Regions from separate parts of the Robbsia betulipollinis genome, predicted to be linked through region 1. Evidence: riboswitches for the same ligand, from Rfam matches in the RefSeq annotation. Region 1 holds a riboswitch; the other holds the start of a gene.
What was found. Region 1 has a riboswitch for thiamine pyrophosphate ahead of OVY01_RS14045 (FAD-dependent oxidoreductase). Riboswitches for the same ligand answer to the same signal wherever they lie in the genome.
Positions count from the first base shown of each region.

Region 2: it holds a riboswitch for thiamine pyrophosphate, as region 1 does, so the genes downstream of both, thiC (phosphomethylpyrimidine synthase ThiC) here and OVY01_RS14045 (FAD-dependent oxidoreductase) in region 1, are expected to answer to the same signal.

Region 1 covers NZ_JAPMXC010000003.1:153,786-165,730, forward strand. Annotated here, with positions in the region: gene OVY01_RS14035 (glutamate synthase subunit beta) at 1-328, shown strand, start outside; gene OVY01_RS14040 (ABC transporter ATP-binding protein/permease) at 384-2,105, opposite strand; TPP riboswitch at 2,318-2,422, shown strand; gene OVY01_RS14045 (FAD-dependent oxidoreductase) at 2,676-3,974, shown strand; gene thiS (sulfur carrier protein ThiS) at 3,962-4,159, shown strand; gene OVY01_RS14055 (thiazole synthase) at 4,323-5,177, shown strand; gene OVY01_RS14060 (thiamine phosphate synthase) at 5,174-6,340, shown strand; gene OVY01_RS14065 (ABC transporter ATP-binding protein) at 6,568-7,401, shown strand; gene mlaE (lipid asymmetry maintenance ABC transporter permease subunit MlaE) at 7,398-8,168, shown strand; gene mlaD (outer membrane lipid asymmetry maintenance protein MlaD) at 8,209-8,793, shown strand; gene OVY01_RS14080 (MlaA family lipoprotein) at 8,833-9,813, shown strand; gene OVY01_RS14085 (MlaC/ttg2D family ABC transporter substrate-binding protein) at 9,924-10,553, shown strand; gene OVY01_RS14090 (STAS domain-containing protein) at 10,565-10,828, shown strand; gene OVY01_RS14095 (ABC transporter ATP-binding protein) at 11,045-11,945, shown strand, end outside.
Region 2 covers NZ_JAPMXC010000001.1:2,602,840-2,614,784, forward strand. Annotated here, with positions in the region: partial or broken gene OVY01_RS11410 (FUSC family protein) at 1-1,966, opposite strand, end outside; gene arfB (alternative ribosome rescue aminoacyl-tRNA hydrolase ArfB) at 2,094-2,495, opposite strand; gene OVY01_RS11420 (YMGG-like glycine zipper-containing protein) at 2,752-2,964, opposite strand; gene thiC (phosphomethylpyrimidine synthase ThiC) at 3,194-5,110, opposite strand; TPP riboswitch at 5,176-5,275, opposite strand; gene OVY01_RS11430 (DUF3563 family protein) at 5,392-5,583, shown strand; gene OVY01_RS11435 (entericidin A/B family lipoprotein) at 5,721-5,855, opposite strand; gene OVY01_RS11440 (DUF1328 family protein) at 6,317-6,493, shown strand; gene OVY01_RS11445 (ferritin-like domain-containing protein) at 6,636-7,211, shown strand; gene OVY01_RS11450 (response regulator) at 7,400-8,032, shown strand; gene OVY01_RS11455 (MFS transporter) at 8,083-9,591, opposite strand; gene OVY01_RS11460 (MFS transporter) at 9,606-10,799, opposite strand; gene OVY01_RS11465 (acyltransferase family protein) at 11,551-11,945, opposite strand, start outside.

The sequences.
Region 1 (11,945 bases):
CGCGCGGGTCGAATGGAAGGACGGCAAGATGCAGGAAGTGCCGGATTCGGAATTCGAACTGAAGGCCGATCTGGTGCTGCTGGCGATGGGTTTCGTCGCGCCGATGCAGGCGGTGCTCGACGCGTTCGGCGTGGAGAAGGATCCGCGCGGCAATGCGCGCGCGGCCACCGACGGCGATCAGGCCTACGCGACCAACGTGCCGGGCGTGTTCACCGCCGGCGACATGCGTCGCGGCCAGTCGCTGGTGGTATGGGCGATCCGCGAAGGGCGGCAGTGCGCGAAGGCCGTCGATACCTTCCTGATGGGCGAGTCGAACCTGCCGAAGTGAGCGCGGGGCGGGGTGGTTTTCCACCGCCCCGCGTCAGGCCGCATGTTTCAGGTCTTCACGCCAGATCCAGATGCGCGGAGTGGAAGGCGTCGAGCGTGTCGCGATGCCCGACGCTGATGACCGTCGTCCCGGGCAGGCGTTCGATCAGCAGGCGGTACAGCACCGCCTCGGTCGCCGTGTCCAGCGCGCTGGTCGCTTCATCCAGGAAGACGATATCCGGCTTCTGCAGCAGGACGCGGGCGAAGGCGACGCGTTGCTGTTCGCCGGGCGACATGAGACGCGCCCAATGGGTGGATTCCAGCAGACGCTCGCCGAAATCAGCCAACTGACAAGCGTTCAGCACGTCCTCGCATTGCGCATCGGTAAACGCCGCGGCGTCGGACGGATAGCACAGGTTCGCCTTCAGGGTGTCGATCGGCATATAGCTTTGCTGCGGCACGAACAGCAGCCGGGCCCCCACCGGGATGTCGATCGTGCCGCTGCCGAACGCCCAGAGTCCGGCCAGCGCGCGCAGCAGGGTGCTCTTGCCGGAGCCCGAGGGTCCTCGCACCAGCCAGCGCGATCCCGGCGCGGCGACGATGTCGGTAATCGTACTCAGCGCCTCGCCGTTCGGCCGGTCCAGCACGAGCCCATGCGTCTCGACCGTGCCATTGTCGATACGGTGCAGATTGATGCCGCCCGCCAGCGTCGCCGGCGATTCGGTCTCGGCGAAATGCTGCTGGTCGATCGCGCGGCGGAATTCCCGCAGCCGGTTGACCGTGGCGCGCCAGTTGGCGAGCGTCGAGAAGCTGCCGATGAACCAGGACATCGAATCGCTGACCTGGCCGAACGCGCTGTTGATCTGCATCAGCACGCCGAGCGAAAAGGCGCCGGCGAAGTATTGCGGACCGGCCGCGATCAACGGGAAGATGATCGCCACTTGTCCATATACCGAATTCACCAGCGTCAGCCGCTTGGTCAGCCGCATCACCATGCGCCAGTTGTCGCGGATCCGGAGGAAGGCATCGCCCACGCGAAGGGTCTCGGTATCGGCGCCGTCGTACAGCGCGACCTGTTCGGCGCTCTCGCGCAAACGAATCAGCATGAAGCGGAAATCAGCTTCCACCCGCTGTTGCTGGTAATTGATGGTCACCAGCGGCCGGCCGACCCTGAACATCACCACCGAACCGACGAGCGCGTAGAGGAACGCCACCCAGACCATATAGCCGGGGATGTGAATCGGCACATGGAACAGCGTGATCGACAGCGCGCCGGCAACCGTCCACAGAATGGTGATGAAAGAAAACAGCGTCACCAGCGTGGAGAGCAGGTCGAGCGACAGCGCCAGCGTGGTCGACGCCAGGCCTTGGAGATCGTCGCTGATCCGTTGATCGGGATTGTCCGCCAGCCGGTCGCGCTCGATCCGGTAGAACGCATGATCCTCCAGCCAGCGGTGCACGTAATTGTTCGTCAGCCATTGCCGCCAGCGAAATTCGAGCATCTGCCGGAAATAGATCCGATAAATGGCGATCAGCACATACGGAAAGACGATGAACACAAACTCGATCAGCGAATGCCGGAACGCGGCCGCGTCGCGTTTTTGCAGCGAATCGTAGAATCCGACGTTCCAGGAATTGAGCCGGACGTTGATGTAGACGATCGCCAGATTCATCGCGACGACCAGGGCGAGCAAGCCGCGCGCCGACCATTTCTGCTCCGACACCCAGAACGGGCGGATCAGGCTCCAGGCCGTGATTTTCTTTTCCGTGATGATGATGCGGTCCTCCAGGGAGTGCAGATCCGGGACAATATCGAGATATCGCGCAGGCAGAGAATAACGCGTGATGCATTTTTCCGTATCTTCCTTAAAGGCAAATTAAGACACGCATGCAACAAAGTAGAATTTTTCGAGATGATTGCGGTGCCGCCGTTCGACGCGGTTTCCACACCGCTCCGGCACGGACCCGGCGCGGCGCTTAACGTCGCGCGCGATCTGTGATGTAATGAGGCGTGATGAAACGGGGGTGCTGCGAACGCGGGACGGTTTGCGGCTGAGAGAGTCCCTTGGCACCCGATCCGGGTAATACCGGCGAGGGGAGTTTCCGCCGCGCCTTGGCGCGGCCGACCGCCTTGGGGCGCCCGCCCCAGTTGCAACGGCACTGCTGTGCGCCGCCGGCATGGTCCTCCACGCGAAATACGCGAGGCCGCCCATCCGGTTTGCCGCCGCGCCGCTTCTCTCCCGCTCATCGTTCCGGTTCCGGGCTCGCTCCCGGCTCTGTTGTGCGCCCGCGCTCGCATTTCGGCATGTCGTTTTTGGCGTGTCGTCCCGGCGTGTCGTCTCGCGCACTCCGGTATTTCGCAGATGACGATGACCCTGAATTCCCTGGAAAGCGACGCCATGCGTCCCGACGTGGCGATCGTGGGCGCCGGCCTGGCCGGACGCCTGCTCGCCTGGCGCCTGGCGCGCGACGGGCTGCGTGTCGCTTTGTTCGAACGCGGCGATCCGCATGGCCGCGCGGCCGCCGCCTGGGTGGCCGCGGCGATGCTCGCGCCGCTGGCCGAAGCAGCGGTGGCCGAGCCGTTGCTGGTGGCGCTGGGCGAGGCGTCGCTGGGCCGCTGGCCGCGCTGGCTGGCCGAGTTGCCGGCACCGGTGTATTTCCAGCGCAACGGCACGCTGGTGGTGTGGCATGCGGCCGACCAGGCCGATGCGACGCTGTTCCAGCGGCGCGTAATGGCGAACGCGCCGGCGTCGATGCGAGACGGCCGCATCGCGACGCTCGACGGCGCCGGGCTCGCGCGTGTCGAACCGGCGCTCGGCGGCCGCTTTCAGCAAGGCTGGCTGCTCGACGGCGAAGGGCAACTCGACAATCGCCAGTTGCTGGCGGCGCTGGATCTCGCGCTGGCCGCACACGGCGTGCCGATCCATGCCGGCGTGGCGGTGGACGCGGACAACTGGCCCGATGCCGGGCTGACGATCGATTGCCGCGGCCTGGGCGCAAGGCCGTCCCTGCCGGGTTTGCGCGGCATCCGCGGCGAGGTGGTGCGCGTGGCCGCCCCCGGCATCGGTCTGCAGCGCCCGGTGCGTCTGCTCCATCCGCGTTATCCAATCTATATCGCGCCGAAGCAACAGGACCGTTATGTCATCGGCGCGACGGAAATCGAGAGCGACGACGATTCGCCGGTGAGCGTGCGCTCCGCCCTCGAATTGCTGTCGGCGGCGTTTTCGGTGCATCCGGGTTTCGGCGAGGCGCGCATTCTCGAACTGAATTCACAGTGCCGGCCGACGCTCGCCGACCAGCGGCCGGCGATCGTGTTCGACGCCGCGGCGTACGCGCCAGGCGGGGCGGGAGCGGGAACGGGCCGGGAGCGCGCACCGCGTTTCGCGGTCAACGGCCTGTACCGGCATGGTTTCATGATCGCGCCGGAAGTCGTCAACGAGGCGGCGACGCTCGCGCGCGTCCTGCTCGACCACCCACGCGATGCGTGCGCGGGCTTCGCCGCGTGGCACGCGGCCACACCCTGGCCGGAACTGGCGTCCGGCGTCCGGTTCCCTGCGGCGAGCGGCGACGCTGACCGCCATCCCGACGCCGCTCGCCGTTCCGGCGCGTCCGCGCCCGCGGCCGTCGATCATTCTTCTCCGACCGACCGATTCCCATGCAGATCCTGATCAACCAGCAAGCGCTCGAACTCGCCGAGCCCGCCATGGTCGCCGACGCGCTCGCCGCGTTCGACGCCCGTCCGCCGTTCGCCGTCGCGGTAAACGGGCAGTTTCTCGCCCGCTCGCGGTATGCGCTGCAGCCGCTCGCGCCGGGCGACCGGCTCGACGTCGTGCGGCCGGTCGCAGGCGGCTGATGGACCTGGCCGGGCCGGACCGGACCGGTCTTGAAGGACCGCGGGCCGGGAACCGGCCCGAACCTGGAACGGTCTCGAGCCGGGTGTGAAGCGCACTCTTTGAAGCACCCTTTGAAGCACCCTTGGGGACACTGTCATGAACGCTGAAAACGCCGGGGCCGCGATGCGCTCCGGAATCGCCGATGCCGCCGTCGATACCGATGCGCCACTGACGCTGTACGGCGAAACCTTCGCCAGTCGCCTGTTGCTCGGCACGGCCCGCTATCCGTCGCTGGCCAGCCTGGTCGATGCGATCCGTGCGGCCCGGCCGGCGATGGTCACCGTCGCCCTGCGTCGGCAACTCGCCGGCGCGCAGGGGGCGGACGGCGCGCAGGGCGGCGAGGCCTCGTTCTTCGAGACCCTGCGCCGCGAGGGGCGGCCTTTCCTGCCGAACACCGCCGGTTGCCAGTCGGTCGACGAGGCGGTCAATACCGCACGCATGGCGCGCGAGGTGTTCGGCACCGACTGGGTCAAGCTCGAACTGATCGGCGACGACTATACCTTGCAGCCCGATCCGGTCGCGTTGATCGAGGCCGCGGCGATCCTGATCCGCGAGGGCTTCAAGGTGCTGCCTTACTGCACCGAGGATCTGGTCGTCGGCCGGCGCCTGCTCGATGCCGGTTGTCAGGCCCTGATGCCCTGGGCCGCGCCGATCGGCACCGGCCGGGGGGTGGCGAACCCCCATGCGCTGCGTTTGCTGCGCGAGCGCCTGCCCGATACCCCGTTGATCGTCGATGCCGGGCTGGGAGTGCCGTCGCATGCCTGCCAGGTGCTGGAATGGGGCTTCGACGGGGTTCTCCTGAACACGGCGGTGTCGCAGGCGACGTCGCCGCCGCGCATGGCGGCGGCATTCGCCGCGGCGGTGGCGGCCGGGCGCGACGCGCGGCGTGCCGGCCCGATGCCGGAGCGCGCCGCCGCGCAGGCGAGCACCGCGGTCGTCGGCATGCCGTTCTGGCACCAGGCGGGCGCCACGTCATGAGCTCCGGGCGGATGAACGCCGGACAGGCAGGCCCCGGGCAGGCGCTGGCCGCGGGCGAGATTTTCTGGCCCCCCGCGGACGCGCTCTCGGCCGCCGCGGAAACGATCCGCGCTACGTTGGGCGACTGGCCGGCGGCGACGGTGCAGTGGCGCTTCTGTCTGACGCCGCCGCGCGACCCGGCATGGATGGCGGAGCGGCACACGGTGCTGATCGTCGCGGTGGCGCCGGCCGACCGCGCGCTGGCCGACTGGCAGGCCCGCGGCGCCACGCTCATCGATGTTTCCGGCGACCTGACGGTCCTGATCGCGGATGGCGAACGGCATGCGCTGCGCGGCGCACGCACCGACGACTGGCTCGCCGCGCTCGCCGCCTTCGTCGATTGCGGCTTTGTCCTGCGCGACGCGTTGTGCCTCGCGCTTGCCTGGCGTGCGCCGGGCGCCTGGCCGGACCGGCTCGCCGATTTCCCCGATCTTCCCGGCCTGCCGGAACGGACCTGGCGCTTCCCGCCGTGCCCGTCCGCGCTCGGGCTGTATCCGGTGGTGCCGGATGCCGACTGGGTCGAGCGCCTGATCGCACTGGGCGTGCGCACGATTCAGCTGCGGGTAAAGATGGCCGACCCGATGGCCGACCCGATGGCCGACCCGGCAGCGCTGCGCGAACAGATCGTCCGCGCCGTGGCCGCCGCGCGCCGGGCGCCGGACGAGGTGCGGCTCTTCATCAACGATCATTGGCGGCTGGCGGTCGAGGCGGGTGCCTACGGCGTCCATCTCGGACAGGAGGACATGGCGGACGCGGACCTCGGCGCGATCGCCGCCGCCGGCCTGCGTCTGGGTCTGTCCACGCACGGATATTACGAAATCCTGCATGCCTGGCATTTCCGCCCCAGCTATATTGCCTGCGGCGCGGTATTTCCCACCGCCACGAAAGTCGTCAAGACCGCTCCCCAGGGGGTGTCCCGGATCGCCGCGTACCAGCGGCTGTTGCGGGACGCGGTGCCGGTCGTCGCGATTGGCGGGATCGACCTCGCGACGCTGCCGGAGGTCCTGGCCACGGGCGTGCGGAGCGCGGCGGTCGTGCGGGCCGTCACCCATGCCGACGAATTGCCCATGGCGGTGAACGCGCTGCTCGCCGCTTTCACGCATAATGGCCCAATGCAACGATAATGGCGGGAACGCCGTTTGCTGCGGCGCGCTGGATAGGCTGGACGCGCGCCGGGCAGGGGTCCGACGCGTGCCGCGTATGCATCGTTCGTCGGCATTGTGTTGGCTGGCGGACAGCCTGCGCCCCGGGATCGCCTATAATCCCCCTTTCATGCGGATGCGTCCCCGATACACGAGGCGCTTTCGCACGCCATCATCCTGAATCATCGCCATAAGGAATCGCCCGAGCCGTGCCAAGCGTTAATTCCGAAATAGTGCTCGAATTGCGCGATGTCGCGTTCGGTTATGGAGAGCGCCTGGTCCTTTCCGGCCTGAACATGCAATTTCGACGGGGCCAGGTGGTCGCCGTCATGGGCGGGTCCGGGTGCGGCAAGACGACGGTACTGAAACTGATCGGCGGGCTCGTGCGCGCCAGCGGCGGCCAGATCCGTTTCGGCGGCGAGGATATCGGTGCGCTGGGCGCGAAAGGGGTCTACCGGCTGCGCCGCAAGATGGGCATGCTGTTCCAGTTCGGCGCGCTGTTCACGGACCAGACCGTGTTCGAGAACGTGGCCTTCCCGCTGCGCGAGCATACCGATCTGCCCGAGGAACTGATCCGCGATCTGGTTCTGATGAAACTGAACGCGGTGGGCCTGCGCGGCGCGCGCGACCTCGCGCCCTCCGAAATCTCCGGCGGCATGGCGCGGCGAGTCGCGCTCGCGCGGGCGATCGCACTGGACCCGCAATTGATGATGTACGACGAACCGTTCGCGGGACTCGATCCGATCTCCCTCGGCATTACCGCGAACCTGATCCGCACGTTCAATCAGGCACTGGGCGCGACGTCGATTCTCGTCACGCACGATGTGCCGGAATCCTTCGCGATCGCCGATTACGTGTATTTCATCGCCAATGGCGGCATTGCCGCCGAAGGCACCCCGGACCAGTTGCGCGCGTCGACGGACCCGGCGGTGCGCCAGTTCATCGACGCGGCGCCCGACGGGCCGTTCCGGTTTCATTACCCCGGCGTGCCGCTGGAGGCCGATTTCGGCATGGGCGCGGCGTCGAAAGGGGGCGCGCGATGATCAGTTCCCTTGGCAGGGGCGTGCTGTCGGGCATCGGGCGTGCCGGCTACGCGGCGCGCATGTTCGTCAAGCTGGTGCTGCTGCTCGGCCCGCTGCTGCGACGGCCCCGGCTAGTGACGCGCCAGATCCTGTTCGTCGGCAATTACTCGCTGCTGATCATCGCGGTGTCCGGCCTGTTCGTCGGTTTCGTGCTGGGTCTGCAGGGGTACTACACGCTGTCGCGGTACGGCTCGGAACAGGCGCTCGGGCTGCTGGTGGCCCTGTCGCTGGTACGTGAACTGGGTCCGGTGGTGGCCGCCCTGCTGTTCGCCGGGCGCGCCGGCACGTCGCTGACCGCCGAGATCGGCCTGATGAAGGCCGGCGAGCAATTGATGGCCATGGAAATGATGGCGGTGGATCCGATGCGTTATGTCGTCGCGCCGCGTTTCTGGGCGGGCGTGATCTCGATGCCCATCCTGGCCGCCATTTTCAGCGCGGTCGGCATCTTCGGCGGCTATGTGGTCGGCGTGCTCATGATCGGCATCGATCAGGGCGCGTTCTGGTCGCAGATGCAGGGGGGCGTGAATGTCTGGGCGGATGTCGGCAACGGCGTTCTGAAGAGCCTGGTGTTCGGTTTCGCGGTGACCTTCATCGCGCTGTACCAGGGCTTCGAGGCGAGCCCGACGCCGGAAGGCGTCTCCCGCGCCACCACCCGCACGGTGGTGTATGCATCGCTGGCCGTGCTCGGCCTGGATTTCCTGCTCACCGCGCTGATGTTCGGCAACTGACTACAAAGGATTTCTCGAAAGAGAAACTAGAGAACCAACGATGAAAAAGACTGCTCTCGACTTCTGGGTCGGACTGTTCGTCATACTCGGCTTCGTTGCCCTGTTGTTCCTGGCCCTGAAGGCGGGGAATCTGAGCGCGCTGTCGTTTCAGCCGACCTACACGGTCAAGATGCGCTTCGACAATATCGGCGGCCTGAAGGCGCGCGCGCCGGTCAAGAGCGCGGGTGTGGTGGTGGGACGCGTCAACGCGATCACCTTCGACGATCACTCCTTCCAGGCGCTGGTGACGATCGACGTCGACAAGCAGTTCCAGTTTCCCACGGACTCTTCGGCGAAGATCCTGACCTCCGGCCTGCTGGGCGAGCAGTATATCGGTCTCGAACCGGGCGGCGCGGAGCAGAACCTGAAGGCGGGCGACACGATCACGATGACGCAGTCGGCGATCGTCCTGGAAAACCTGATCGGCCAGTTCCTGTACAGCAAGGCCGCGGATGCGGGAGGCGCCGCCAGCGGAGCGGCCGCAGGTGGCGCGGCGGGCGCGGCCCACGCGCCGGCGTTCCCGGGCGCGGGTGCCGCGATGGGCACGGGCGCGGCGGTTTCCCCGCCGGCCAGCGCGGCGCAATGAACCACACGACAGCACGTTAATTACACAACGAGATCACAGATGGACACAACACGGGCCGCGTGGGCGGTGGTGACGGCGGGGACGCTTCTCGCCGGCTGTTCGACGGTACAGACGCCGAGCAAGGAAGACCCGTTCGAGGGTTTCAACCGTACGGTATTCAAGGTCAACGACAAGATCGACCAGGTTGCGATCCGGCCGGTGGCGAAGGCCTACAACGCGGTGCTGCCGCAGCCGGTGCGCACCAGCGTCTCGAATTTCTTCTCGAACATCGGCGACGTCACGGTGGCCGCGAACAAGTACGCGCAGGGCGACATCGCCGCGGGAACCGAGACGGTGATGCGTGTCGTGATCAACACGATCTTCGGTCTGGGCGGCCTGTTCGACGTCGCGACCCAGGCGAAACTGCCGAAATACCAGGCCGATTTCGGTTTGACGCTCGGTCACTACGGGGTGCCGGCAGGCCCCTATCTGGTGCTGCCGATCCTCGGACCGAGCACGGTGCGGGATGCGGCCGGCTTCGTCGTCGATCGTTACGTGGACCCGAGCAGCTATATCGAGCCGACGTGGGCCGCCTACACGCTGTACGGCGTGCGGGCCATCAGCCTGCGCGCGTCGCTGCTCAACGCCACCGATCTGGTCGCCGATGCCGCGCTGGACAAGTATTCCTTCATTCGCAACGGCTATCTGCAACGGCGGCATTACCTGCTGGGCCAGGACGACGAGACCGCGCTGCCGGATTACGGCGACGCGGACGGCGGCGCGGGCATTGGCGGCACCTCGGGCCCGGCGACGAACCTGAACACGCCGGCCGCCGGGGCCCAGGGCGCCTCCGCCACGGCGCCCGGCGGCGCGTCCGCCGCTTCGGCCACTGGCGCGTCCGCCGCCGCGGCGGATGGCGCGTCGTCGGCCTCGGGCACGGCGGCCACGACGCGGCGCAAGCGCCAGAAACCGGCGGATCTGGATGCACCCGGGCAGACGTTGCCGCGCGGCGGCTATTTGCCAAGTGTGAGATTCTGGTAGGGAAGTATGGACGAGACGAGCCGCGACGCGCCGGGTCCGACGATCGGAGGATCCAGATCCGCGCCACCTTCGGCTTCCTCGATATCACCGCAAAACAAGGAGAGGTATTGATGCGCAAGTTTTTCCTGGCCCCGCTTTTGGCCCTCGCAGTGGGCTTCGCCGGCATGTCCCAGGCCCGGGCGGCCGCCGATACCGCGACCCCCGATGGCCTGATCCGCTCGATCACGACGGATGTGATGAACACCGTGAAGTCCGACTCGGCGCTGCAATCCGGCGACATCAATCAGATCATCACGCTGGTCAATCAGAAGATTCTGCCGTACACGGATTTCGAGCGCACGACGCAGCTCGTCATGGGCCGTTACTGGCGCCAGGCCACGCCCGAACAGCGGCAGCAGATCGCCGAACAGTTCAAGCTGCTGCTGATTCGCACCTATTCCGGCGCGATCGCGCAGGTGCGCAACCAGCAGATCACCTATCTGCCGTTCCGCGCGGCACCGGACGCCAGCGATGTGGTCGTGCGCACCCAGGTGACGAACCAGGGCAACCAGATCGAACTCGATTACCGTCTCGAAAAAACCGCTTCGGGCTGGAAGGTCTATGACCTGAACGTACTGGGCGCGTGGCTGATCCAGGCCTACCAGCAACAGTTCGCCGAGCAGATCCAGCGCAACGGCGTGGCGGGCCTCGTGCAGTTCCTGACGACCCGTAACCAGCAACTGGCGCAAGGCAAGAGCTAAGGAGCGGCGACATGCTGGAAACGGGTGCCGAGATCACGCACGAAACCGCCAGAAAAGTGCTGAAGGCGGGTCTGAAGCGGATCGCCGAGGGCGAGACGCAGCTGGACTGCCTGGCGCTGGTACGTTTCGACTCGTCGGCGCTGGCCGTGCTGATGGCCTGGCGCCGCGCCACGCTGGCGCGGGGGCGGGATCTGAAGGTATTGCGGGCGCCACCGGCGCTCGCCAGCCTCGCTCGTGCCTACGGCGTCGATACGCTCGCGTTCGGCGAGAACTGACGAAGACACGCCATGCTCTGGCGGCTTACCGGGCCGCCGGGGTCCCCCGCGTCGTGTCTGCGTGACGGGGGCTTATCCCTACCCGCGCGCCGATCCCCCGCTTATCCCCTATAATGGCAGGCTTTCCATGGCCGCCCGCGTCCATGGCCGGTCCGGCGCAGGCGCACAGACAGCCGCGCGCGGCCCCGACGCAGGCCGACCAGACCCCGTATACCCATGTCCAGCAGCAAGCCCTCGGCTATCGAAATCCGCAGCGTCAAGAAGCGCTATCGCACGCTGCAAGCCCTCAAGGGCGTCAATCTATCGATCGAGCAGGGCGAATTCTTCGGCCTGCTCGGCCCGAACGGCGCCGGCAAGACCACGCTGATCAGCATCCTGGCCGGCCTCGCGCGCGCCGACAGCGGTACCGTGCAGGTACTGGGGCATGACGTCGTCACGGACTTCCGCCAGGCGCGTCGCTCGCTCGGCGTGGTACCGCAGGAGCTGGTGTTCGATCCCTTCTTCACGGTCCGCGAGATGCTGCGGATCCAGTCCGGGTATTACGGGCTCAACCGCAACGACGCCTGGATCGATGAAATCCTGCATCACCTGGGTCTAAGCGACAAGGCCGACGTCAACACGCGCGCGCTTTCCGGCGGCATGAAGCGGCGCGTGCTGGTCGCGCAGGCGCTGGTGCACCGGCCGCCGGTGATCGTCCTCGACGAACCCACCGCCGGCGTCGACGTCGAGCTGCGGCAGACGCTGTGGCAGTTCATTGCCCGGCTGAACCGGGAAGGGCACACGATCGTGCTGACCACGCACTACCTCGAGGAGGCGCAAAACCTCTGCAACCGGATCGCGATGCTGCGCCGCGGCGAGGTCGTCGCGCTGGAACGCACCGATACCCTGCTGCGCCGTTTCGCCGGGCTGCAATTGGTGTTGCGCCTGAGCGGGTGCGCGTTGCCGGCATCGCTGCGTGCGCTCGAGGCGGAGGCGCCCGGCGCGGCGGCGGCCGCGAGCATCCTTCCCACGGCGCCGGGCGCCGCGCCGGGTGCCATATCGGGAAACGCCGCGGCGCGTCAGTACGTCCTGCGGCTGGGCAGCTATGACGACGTCGAGCCGATCCTGGCGAAATGCC
Region 2 (11,945 bases), on a different contig from region 1:
TCATGGGTGCCGCGGCGGTGATCTGCGACGCGAGCGCATGACTTTGCACCAGCAGATCGTTCAGTTCCGCGACGTAATACTGCTTCGATTTCGGTTCGCGCATCATCCGCCGAAAAGCCTGCCCGAGATTGGCGTAGCTGACGTGCACCGTCTTGCGCGCGAGCCGGTATCGATAATCCGCGTCCAGACCAGCGGCCACGCCGGGGGAGACGCCACCGGGGGCCGCCGACGCGGGCACGGCACCCGCCCGCGGACGCGCCGCGCGGATCGCATCCACGTATTCCCGCATCGATGCGATGCTCGCCTTGACGAGCGGACCCATCAGACGGTATTCCCAGTTGGCGAACAGATAACTGATGGCCACCGCGATCGACGAACCGATCACCGTATCCAGCGCGCGTTCGCCGATCAGCCGCATGCCCACCGGGGCCAGCAGGTGATACAGCAGAAGCACATAGGCGGAAATGAACACCACCGCCGCCGCGTAGTTGATCAAGAGCAGCGAATACGCCATGAACATGCACGCGAACACCACGCCGAGGATGACCGGCGTGCTCTTGACCACGAACAGGAAGGCCAGGCTGGCCGCGCAGCCGATCACCGTGCCGACGATGCGCTGCGTATTGCGCTCCCGCGTCAGGGAGAATCCAGGCTTGAGGATGATCACCGTGGTCAGCACGATCCAGTAGCTGTTGGTGATCGGCAGCAGTTTGCCGATGCCCAGGCCGGCGGCCACCGCGATCGTGACCCGCAGCGCATGCCGGAACGGTGGCGACGACATGGTCAGGTTCGACAGCAGTTGCGAGAGGCTGATGCGCCGGCTTTTCAGGAAACCGTGCAGCGCCTGATCCACGCGCATCTCGGTTTCGAGCTTGCCCTCGGTGGCCGCGCGCGTGTTGCGGTGCATCCGCTCGGTCAGACGCGACACGGTCCACATGCGCCGGAAGGTGGCGACCGTCGACGCGTAGGCTTCCGAATCCCGGGCGGGGAAATCCTTGCGACGCATCCGGTCGATCTCGAATTCGATCGCCCGCAGTTCCGCCTTGTGGCGCACGTGCTGTACCGATGCGCGATCCTGCAGGATCGCCAGGCCGACCGTTTCCAGTTCGTTGGCGAATTTTTCGAGCAGGTCGTGGAAGAAGACGAGCAGGTCCGCGTCGCGGAACGTATTGCGCAGCAGCACGTAATCGGTATGCGAACTCACGGCCGTATCGTGCAGGTCGACCGAATTGATGAACAGGTTGAAGAGCCGTGTGCGCCGCGGGTCGCCGTCACTGCGCTTGAGGCGGGGCAGGGTACGCAACACGATGTCGCGCGCCGCGTCCTGTTGCTCGACGGCGGCGATCTGCTTCTTCACGAGATCTTCGTAGTCGTCCGCAAGCGCCGTGTCCGGATCGTAGAAGCGCGCCCGCGCGCGCAGATAGTCGGCGGTGGAAAAGATCGCATCGGCGATCACCTGCCGTTCGATGCGTTCGATCTGCCAGCGGCTGATCAGATAGCTCCAGTAGGTGTACCAGAGGCTGCCTCCCAGCAGCCAGAGCGCATTGACCAGCGCCTCCACGGGCGTGAAGTGCTGCTCGAGGTTGGTGATCATCATGTACAGCGTCGCGAAGCTGATCTGCGGCCCCTTCGCGCCGAACATGACGATCATCGACAGCAGGAAGGTCAGCGGCACGACCGTGAGCCAGAGCGCGAAGCCGCTGGAGGTCGCGATGCCGGTCGCCAGCGCCGACAGGAAGCCGAGGAAGGAGCACGCGAGCATCTCGTTGTGCTTGTACTTCAGCGGCCCCGGCAGGTCGACCACGCTGGCCGCGATCGCGCCGCTTGCCAGGGTGAACCCCAGCTCCCGGTCGTCGAAGCCGAGCAGCAACACCACGGCGGGCAGGACGATGCCCAGCGAGATCCGCAAGCCGCTGAAGAGATGCTGACTGTAAAGGAACTTCCTTAATTCGATCGAGTAACGCATGGCGGCCGGTAGCGATGAGCCGCCAGTCTAACGTGGGGGGAGACAAACCGGAAGGCCGACGGAAACGCGGCGGCGCGGCGTGCGCGGACGTCGTCGGCCGTGGCCCGGTAGCCTGACGCCGCCGGACTCACTCGGTGACGCGTGTGCGCAGGGCCTTGATCGCGCCGCGCCGCGTCTTGCCATCGAGCCGTCGGCGTCCGGACGCCCGGGTCGGGCGGGTGGCCTTGCGTGCCCGGGGGACGTCGTTGGCGCGCGCGACCAGTTCGTACAGGCGTTCGAGCGCGTCGATGCGATTCTGTTCCTGGCTGCGATGCACCTGGGCCTTGATGACGACCACGCCGCCGCGCGTGATGCGGTGGTCGCTGATCGCGAGCAGTCGTTCCTTCAGCGCCGCGGGCAGCGAGGATGCGAGGATGTCGAATTGCAGGTGGATCGCGCTCGACACCTTGTTGACGTTCTGGCCGCCGGCGCCCTGCGCGCGGATCGCGCTGATCTCGATCTCGTGGTCTGGGATGGTCGGAACGGACATGGCGGGGCGGCGGGAGAGACGTGAAATGGCGGCAAGGCGGGGCCGCGATGAAGAGGCTGCGATGAAGAAGGCTGCCGCGGGCTGGCGGGATTATACCGTGCCGCGGCAGCGTCGGCCGCCGGGTTGCGCAGACGGGCAGGTCGACGGCCCGCGTGGGCCCGCCATCGCCCGCCGTGCATGCCGCAGCGCGCCGGCGGGGCGGCCGTGCCGGCTTGTTCGCCGGCCAGGCTGCTCGCCTGTGCGCCTGCGTACCGGCTTACTTGCCGACCTGGTTGCCGATCAGTCCGCCCGCCGCCGCGCCGCCGAGCGTACCGAGCGCGCCACCGCCCAGGGCCGCGCCGGCCACGCCGCCCGCCGTCGCACCCAGCGCGGTGTCGCGCTGACGGGTCGTCATGCCTTCGCAGCCCGCGAGGCCCGTCACCAGGGTCACGACGACGGCCAGGGCGCCCAGATGCTTGATCGATTTCATTTGCTGCTCCTATCTTTTTATTGGTTGTCGCCCCAGGCAGGGCGACTCGTGCAGGACACAAAAAGCAAATAGCGCGCCATGCAGGCTCGGCAACCGCGCGCTTCACGGTTCTTTCCATGCTTTTCGGCAGGCGCTGCCGCCCCCGTGCGCAATTCTTGCCGCCCCCGGGGTCAACCTTACATGCCTTACCCCGGTGCGCGGTGGCGCCAGCCTCTCCCGCGCGTCGCGCTCACTGCGCGCGATAGAGTTCGGCACCGTTTCTGACGAACTCGATCGACTTCACCTCCATGCCCCGGTGCAATGCTTCCTTTTCCGACAGACCCTGTTCGGCGGCATAGGCACGCACATCCTGCGTGATCTTCATCGAACAGAAATGCGGGCCGCACATCGAGCAGAAGTGCGCGACCTTCGCCGAATCCTTGGGCAGCGTCTCATCGTGAAATTCGCGCGCCTTGTCGGGGTCGAGGCCGAGGTTGAACTGGTCGTCCCAGCGGAACTCGAAGCGCGCTTTCGACAGGGCGTTGTCGCGAATCTGCGCGCCCGGATGTCCCTTCGCAAGATCGGCGGCGTGGGCGGCGAGCTTGTACGTGATGATGCCGGTCTTCACGTCGTCCTTGTCGGGCAGTCCCAGGTGTTCCTTCGGCGTCACGTAGCACAGCATGGCGGTGCCGAACCAGCCGATCATCGCCGCGCCGATGCCCGAGGTGATGTGGTCGTAACCGGGCGCGATATCCGTCGTCAGCGGTCCGAGCGTATAGAACGGCGCCTCGGCGCACGACGTCAGCTGCAGGTCCATGTTTTCCTTGATCAACTGCATCGGCACATGCCCCGGGCCCTCGATCATCGTTTGCACGTCGTGGCGCCAGGCCACCTGCGTCAGCTCGCCGAGCGTGCGCAACTCCGCGAGTTGCGCCTCGTCGTTGGCATCGTAGATGGAACCGGGACGCAGACCGTCGCCCAGCGAAAAGCTGACGTCGTAGGCCTTCATGATGTCGCAGATATCCTCGAAATGCTCGTACAGAAAGCTTTCGCGATGATGCGCGAGACACCATTTCGCCATGATCGAGCCGCCGCGCGACACGATCCCGGTCATCCGCGACGCGGTCATGGGGACATAGCGCAACAAAACGCCGGCGTGGATCGTGAAATAGTCGACGCCCTGTTCGGCCTGTTCGATCAGAGTGTCGCGGAAAATTTCCCAGGTGAGGTCCTCGGCTTTGCCGTTGACCTTTTCCAGCGCCTGGTAGATCGGCACGGTGCCGATCGGCACGGGACTGTTGCGAATGATCCATTCGCGCGTCTCGTGGATATGCTTGCCGGTGGACAGATCCATCACATTGTCCGCGCCCCAGCGGATCGCCCAGGTCATCTTGTCGACCTCCTCGCCGATCGAGGACGATACCGCCGAGTTGCCGATGTTGGCGTTGATCTTCACCAGGAAATTGCGGCCGATGATCATCGGCTCGCTTTCCGGGTGATTGATATTGTTCGGAATGATCGCCCGGCCGCGGGCGATTTCGTCGCGAACGAACGCCGGCGTGATGCTGCCGGGCGTGCTCGCGCCGAAAGACTGGCCCGGATGCTGGCGCCCGAGCAGAGCCGCCAGCTTGTCTCCCTGGGGCCCGCTGCGGCGCAGGCTGTCGAGGTAGGCGTCGCGTTGCTGATTCTCGCGCAGCGCGACGTATTCCATTTCCGGCGTGATGATGCCCTGACGCGCGTAGTGCATCTGCGTCACGTTCGCGCCCGCGCGTGCGCGCCGCGGAGTGCGCTGCAGCCCCGGGAAACGCAGCGCGGCGGTGCGTTCGTCCGCGGCGCGGGCGCGGCCGAATTCGCTCGACGGTCCGCCCAGCGCCTCGGTGTCGCCACGTTCCTCGATCCAGCCGGCACGCATCGGCGCCAGGCCGGAGCGGATGTCGATCGTGGCGCCGGGGTCGGAGTAGGGGCCGGAGGTGTCGTAGACGAAGACGGGCGGATTCGGCTCGGCGCCGAAGCTCGCGGGCGTGTCGCTCTGGTGGATCAAGCGCATCGGTACGCGCAGGTCGGGTCGCGAACCGGTGATGTAGGCTTTGTGCGACTGCGGCAGCGGCTGGATCGCTGCGGCGTCGACGCGCGCGTCGGACGAGAGGAATTCGGGCTTGGCGTTCATGACGTCTCCGGGTGGGGAGCGCAGGGGAGACTTGAACGCGGACGGAATGCGAGCGCCTGGAGAGGGTCCGATCCCGATGCGCTTCCTTCGCTGGCATTACCCAGATCAGGTTCAAAGGGTATTTCTCACCCACAACGACACGTTGCAGGACCCCCGCGCTTTGAAGCGTAAACGATACACCCCGGCGTGGATCGGGGGCAAGGCCGCATTCGCATGGACAGGGACTAGGGATTACCCTACAATAGGGTTAACCCTTAAATAGATTCCGTGGAGTGTTGGTCATGAAAGCCGCAATGAAAATGTTCCGTTCGCTGAGTGTTTTCCTGTCGACTAGCGCCGACGCGCGTCGCGAAGCGCGCCAGGCGAACTATCTGTCGCAAGCCACTGACCTGCACGACCTCGAGTTCCGCATTCGTCAACTCGACCGCCAGCAGGCACGGCCGGCCGCTTCGTGGATGAGTCTGCAAGGTTAGAGCAACTGGCGATCGCCAAAGACAAAGGGCGTCACGCGAAAGCGCGACGCCCTTTTTTACGCATTCCCGCAATCGGGAATGCGTGAGTCCGGCTTCCGCTGGCGCCAGTGCGGCGCGTACGGATTACGGACCGCGAGTTACTTGTGCTCTTCCGCCGTGTTCGACAGGGCTTGACCGCCCTTCGAAATGTCCTGGCCTGCGCCGGACATCGTGTTGCAACCGGCCAGAGCGGCGGTTCCGGCGATCAGAAGCAGAGCGATGATGCGGTTCATAGTGACTTTCCTCTTGTGTTGTTGGGCCATTCGCAGCTTATCGGCGCTGATCGTTGGCATGGTTGCCCGATACCGCAAAGCGGTATCGATGCATGGCCGTATCCTAGAAGGTCGCCGCAATGGCGACTGTCGGCGGAAAACGGATTCCCATGTCAGCGCCGTCCGACATGCGGTTCCACTTTACACCCGGCGGCATGGCGTGCGATAGCGCGTCCCCCGCGCGAATCACATTGTCGGCATGGATACCACAGCACGCCGCTTTCCCGCCTGCCAAAGCGCGCTCGTGCCGGTCGTGAATATTGTCCTGTAAAGGCCGGTTCGTCTCGAGCACGCGCCGACGCGAACCCTACGCCAGCGCCTCTTCTGTCGGTGGATTCCCACAGCAAAACAGGATGGAGACGGATGCGTGGGGTGCGCGCATGTCGCTACGATGGGCGCAACTGAAAAAAAGGAGTTGTGCCATGTTGAAATGGGCTTTGATTTTCGCGGTCATTTCCTTGATCGCCGCCGTCTTCGGCTTTACCGGAATCGCTGCGGGTGCCGCCGGCATCGCCAAATTCCTGTTCATCCTGTTTCTCGTGCTGTTCGTGGTGTTCCTGCTGCTGGGCTTTTTCGTCACGAAGAAAGTCGTCGACTAGACGCCGCAACCCGCCGCGGGCGCCAGCAAGCGGGTTTGTGCCGGGAGCTGGCGCAGACCTTGCGTAGCGCTACGGCATGCGACGCCCGGTCCGCCATCGGCGGCAGGCGTCGCCTCCCACCGACCCGATACCAGGAGCAGTTATGGCAAACGCCTTGCAACAAGCCCAGCCCTCGAACGATGAATTCTCGATCGATCTCGCCGCCATCCGCGAGCGGGCCCGCCAGCACATCAAGGACGGCGCCGTCACCGATTCGTATGGTGCGAACCGCGAGACCGTACTCAAGCTGTTGAACGAATCGCTTGCGACCGAGATTGTTTGCACCCTGCGCTACAAGCGCCATTACTTCATGGCGAAGGGCATCCACGCCGAACCGGTCGCCGCAGAATTTCTCGAGCACGCCGGTGACGAACAGCGGCACGCGGACATGCTGGCCGAGCGTATCGTGCAGCTGGGCGGCGAGCCGAATTTCTCGCCGGACGGCCTCCTCAGCCGCAGCCACTCGCAGTATGTCGAAGGCAACACCCTGAACGACATGATTCGCGAAAATCTGATTGCCGAGCGTATTGCGATCGACAGCTATCGCGAAATCATCCAGTACCTGGGAGACCGCGACTCCACCAGCCGTCGCATTTTCGAGACAATTCTTGAACAGGAAGAGGAGCACGCCGACGACATGGCCGATTTCCTCGATCACGACGACGGCGCGAAGAACTAAGCCACACGGTCCATACCATAGGCTGGATTCGCGACAGGAGGAGCATTTCCTGTTGTGATGCCTACCCATGCGAGCGCGCCCGCGGCCCGGCTATCGTGAGATAGCGGGGCCGCCGGCGCGCTTGCGCGCTTTCACGCCGCTGCATCGGGCGAGTTGGTAGAATGGCGCTTTCCATTTGGACAGCGCCCATGATCGAGATCTTGATTGCGGACGACCATGCGATCGTACGTAGTGGTCTCGCACAGATCGTTTCCGAAGAAGCGGACATGCGCGTGGCCGCGGAAACGGCGACAGGCGACGCAACCATTGCGAAAGTGCGCGAAATGGCTTTCCATGTCGTCTTGCTGGATATCGCGATGCCGGACAAGAACGGCATCGACACGCTCCGCATCATCAAGCAGATTCGCCCGAACCAGGCCGTGCTGATGCTCTCGGGTTATCCCGAAAGTCAGTATGCGATCAGTCTTTTGCGTGCCGGCGCCGATGGATATGTCGCCAAGGACGTGCCGCCGAACGAGATTCTGCGGGCGATCCGTACCGTTGCGCGGGGTCACCGCTATCTTTCCGAGTCCACCGCGGATGCGCTCGCGCACAAGCTTTCGCAGCCGGCCGACCAGCTTGCGCACGAGTTGCTTTCAGAGCGGGAATTCCAGGTGTTCTGTAAATTATCCTCGGGGCGTCTGCCGACCGAGATCGCCGAGGAACTGCATCTTTCCGTAAAAACGGTCAGTACCTACCGGGCACGCGTGCTGGAAAAGATGGGCATGAACAACAATGCCGATCTGACGTACTACGCCATCAAGAACCGCCTGATCGACTAAAGCGGGCCTGGGGCGAACCATGACGCCCCCGGATGACGCCCTCCCGCCAATCAGACGGCAGCCGCGACCTTGCGCGGGATCCTCGACACGCTCAACAGCGTCGCCAGCAACGTCATCGCAGCCGCGATCCAGAGCGCGCCGTGCATGGCGGCTGCGTCCTGCAACGCAACCGATGCCGGACCGGTTCCCGCGGTATCCATGCGATACGCATAGGCGGCGAGAACCAGCGCCACCACTGCCGCGCCCAGGGACTGCCCGAACGTGCGCGCGATCCCCAATATTCCCGAGGCGGCGCCGCTGCGCGCGCGCACGACATTGCCGAGCATCTCGCGGTTGTTCGGGCTCTGGAAAAAGCCGAACCCCAGGCCGCAGACGAAGCCGCGCCAGCAGATGTCCAGCGCCGTTGCGTGCGTCGGCAGGGCCGCCAGCAAGGCGACGCCCAGGGTCAGTACGGCGAGCCCGATGCTCGACAGCACCGCTGGTGAGTGGCGGTCCGCGAGACGGCCGGCATAGGGTGCGGCCAGCACGATTGCCAGCGGCCAGGGCGTGAACAGCAGCGCGGATTCCAGGGCCGAATAGCCGAGCGCGCCCTGGAACAGAAACGGCAGCGCGATGAAGGTAATGCCTTGCCCGACGAACGAGCAGAAGGATGTCAGCGCGGCCATCGAAAAGCGTCCGGACGCGAAGATGTCGAGCGGCAGCAAGGGGCGTGCGGCGTGTCGCTGACGCCAGATGAACAGGAACGTCGCGGCGACCGCGATCACGCCGTACCATCCGGCCCGCGAATGGTTGCCCGGGAGTGTCAGTTGCGCGCACGCGTCCGCCGCCATGATCAGCATGCCCATCGCCGTCGCCGACAGGACGGCACCCGCCAGATCGAACCGCGCGGATCGCCGCGGCAGGTCCGCGGCATGCGCCGCCACCGGTTCCGCTGCATGCCCCGCCGGGGAGCGTCCCTGGTTTTCCCGCTGCGGGATCGCGCGCAGCGCCAGTGCGATCGCGACGATGCCCAGCGGTACGTTGATCGCGAACAGCCATTGCCAGCCCAGCACCGCCAGCATCGCACCGCCGATCGCCGGACCCGCCGCCGTCGAGGCTGCCACGGTCAGCGCATTGATACCCAGCGCGCTGCCCAGCAGCCGGGTCGGAAACACCATCCGGTAGATCGCCGGGCCGATGCTGAACATCGCCGCGCCGCCGATTCCCTGTAGCAGCCGCATCGCCACGAGCATGTCCAGGGACCCCGACAGCGCACAGCCCAGCGACGCCAGCGTGAACACCAGCAGGCCCGTCGCGTAGAGACGCCGAAAGCCCACGATGTCGGCAAGCGATGCGAAGCTCACCAGCAGCATCGCGGTGGCGAGCAAATAGGCGTTCGCGACCCAGATCGCCGCCGGCGCGTCCACGTGCAGCGCGTGTGCGATCGTCGGTAGCGCGACATTGACGATCGAACCGTCGAGCACGGCCATCGTCGTACCCAGCATGACGGCGGCCATCGCCAGGCGTCGTTCCCGTCCGGGGAGGCCGTCATCGGCCGGCAGGTCGGCAAAAAGTTTCATGGTTTGGGTAGGCGTTACCGTATGGCGGGCGTGAGCGAGGCGCCGCCGCGCGCGTGATTGGTACCGGCGATCGCGGTGCAGGCCAGACCCACCGCGCAGACGCCGAGCCAGCCTGCGTGCGCCCAGGCGAGCGCGGCAAGCGCCGACCCCAGCGCGCCGCCGAGGAAAGAGCAGACGAAATAGACGGTGTTCAGGCGACTGCGCGCCTCGGGACGCAGCGCGTAGATGCGGGATTGATTCGAGATCTGCGCGGCCTGCACGCCCGCGTCGAGCACGACGACACCGATGCCCAGCCCCAGCAGGCTATGCCCCGAGCAGGCGAAAATCACGAAGGACGACGCCGTCACGGCGATCGCGATCGAAATGATGCGCCGCGGTCCGCGCCGGTCGGCGGATTTGCCGGCGAACGGCGCGATCAGGGCGCCTGCCGCCCCGGCCAGCCCGAACAGCCCGGCGCTCTGTGCGCCCATATGAAACGGCGCACCCGCAAGCAGCAGCGCCAGCAGCGACCAGAACGCACTGAAGGCGGCGAACATCGCCGCACCGGTGATCGACGTATCGCGCAGTACCGGCTCGGTGCGGAACAGGACCCACATCGACGCCAGCAGCGCGGGGTAGCGGGGCGCGTCGGCCGGCTTGCGGTGCGGCAGGCGCGCGGCCACCAGGAACCATAATGCCAGCATGGTGAGCGCGGCCACGATGTAGACCGCCCGCCATCCGGCATGCTCGGCGATGATGCCTGCTGCCGTACGGGCCAGCAGGATGCCGAGCAGCAGGCCGCTCATCACCGTGCCCACCGCCTGCCCCCGATTCTCGGGCGCGGAAATCTCGGCGGCGAACGGCACTGCCTGCTGGGCGATGGTCGACAGCACGCCAACCGGTACCGATAGTGCCGCAACCCACAGCAGGGAAGGCGACCACGCCATTGCCGCCAGCGTCAGCGTGAGCCCGGCGATCAACCAGAGAATGATGGTGCGCCGGGCAATCCGGTCGCCCAGCGGGGCGACGAAGAACATCCCGGTGGCGTAACCCAGCTGGGTCGCGGCCGGCACGATCGCCACCCAGCGTGCGTCGTGCGGGAACGCCGCCCGCAGTACATCGAGCAGCGGCTGGATGTAGTAGATGTTGGCAACGGAGAGGCCGGCGATCGTGGCCAGCAACAGCAGCGTGCCGCGCGAACCGGCGGACGGGGAAGCGGGAGAGGGCATCGGGGCAGGAATGGTGCAGCAATCGGGCGGCGTGCCGGCGGGGACGTCGTCGCCGGTGTCGGCCCGTGGCAGGCAGACGACGTGGCAGCGCGCACCGCGACGGCAAATATAAGGGCGAACGTGGCCTTTACCGCGATAGTATAAGCGGGCTTGGCGTACCGCGTCGCGCCGAGATCAGTGGAGTGAACCGGCCGACGGTGATAGAATCGCCTGCTCCCCTGCCGGGGTGATGAAATTGGTAAACATAGCGGACTTGAGTCATTGAGTGCCCGCCTGGAAACGGGTGGAGTAGAACCCTTCAAATTCGGTGAACCCCCTGACCCGCGCGGTCGAGGCAACGCCGAGCCAAGCCGCGCCGGATTCGCTTCGGGGCGGAAGGTGTAGAGACTAGACGGAGGGCACCTAAGCGCACCGCCCGCGCAGCATCGGCGGCGTGTAGGGTGAAGGCATAGTCCAGCGCACGAACGGGCCATTGGCGGAACGAGAAGGGAGCCGGGACATTTTCCGGCTAGCCGACCCCCCGCTTGGCGCGGCGTCGAAAGACGTAGTGTGACGAAAATCCGCCGCCTTCGGGCTTACCGGTTCAAGTCCGGTCCTCGGCACCAAGAATTCCGTTCGAAGCAAGCCGGCTTCATTTATTTTTGCGAAAATAAAGATCCGCAGTCCGCTGGTTCGCCGTGATTTGGTTCCCGCAGCGCTGGTCGAATCATGGCGACACCAAATCTCTTTATCGTGCCGGTGTCGCCTGCCTTCATTGTGGCTGCCAGATCGATTCCTGAGTCGCAAAACTGGTTGCTCGATGAAGCGCCACGAAAGGTGGGAAACGATAACTGACACGAAAAAATAAATAAGCAGTCCTATAAATCTTGTGATAAAAGAATTGCCGCTGAGATGCAGTGCCGTCGCGAGTTTTCCGCCATCTCCGATGTTCGGAACGAATAACCGGCCAGGACGGCCAAGCTGCCCACAACATCACGCCGAAATTGTTGATCGAGAAAGTAGGGATGAAGATTGCATCCTGTCCCGCGATCGCGAAACCATATTGTTTTGCAATGGCCATCAGCAATCCAACTGCGTAAATCGCAATATGATGCCGCGCAGTGGCGAATAGCAACACGGGAGCGATGATCAGATAAAACTGTTCTT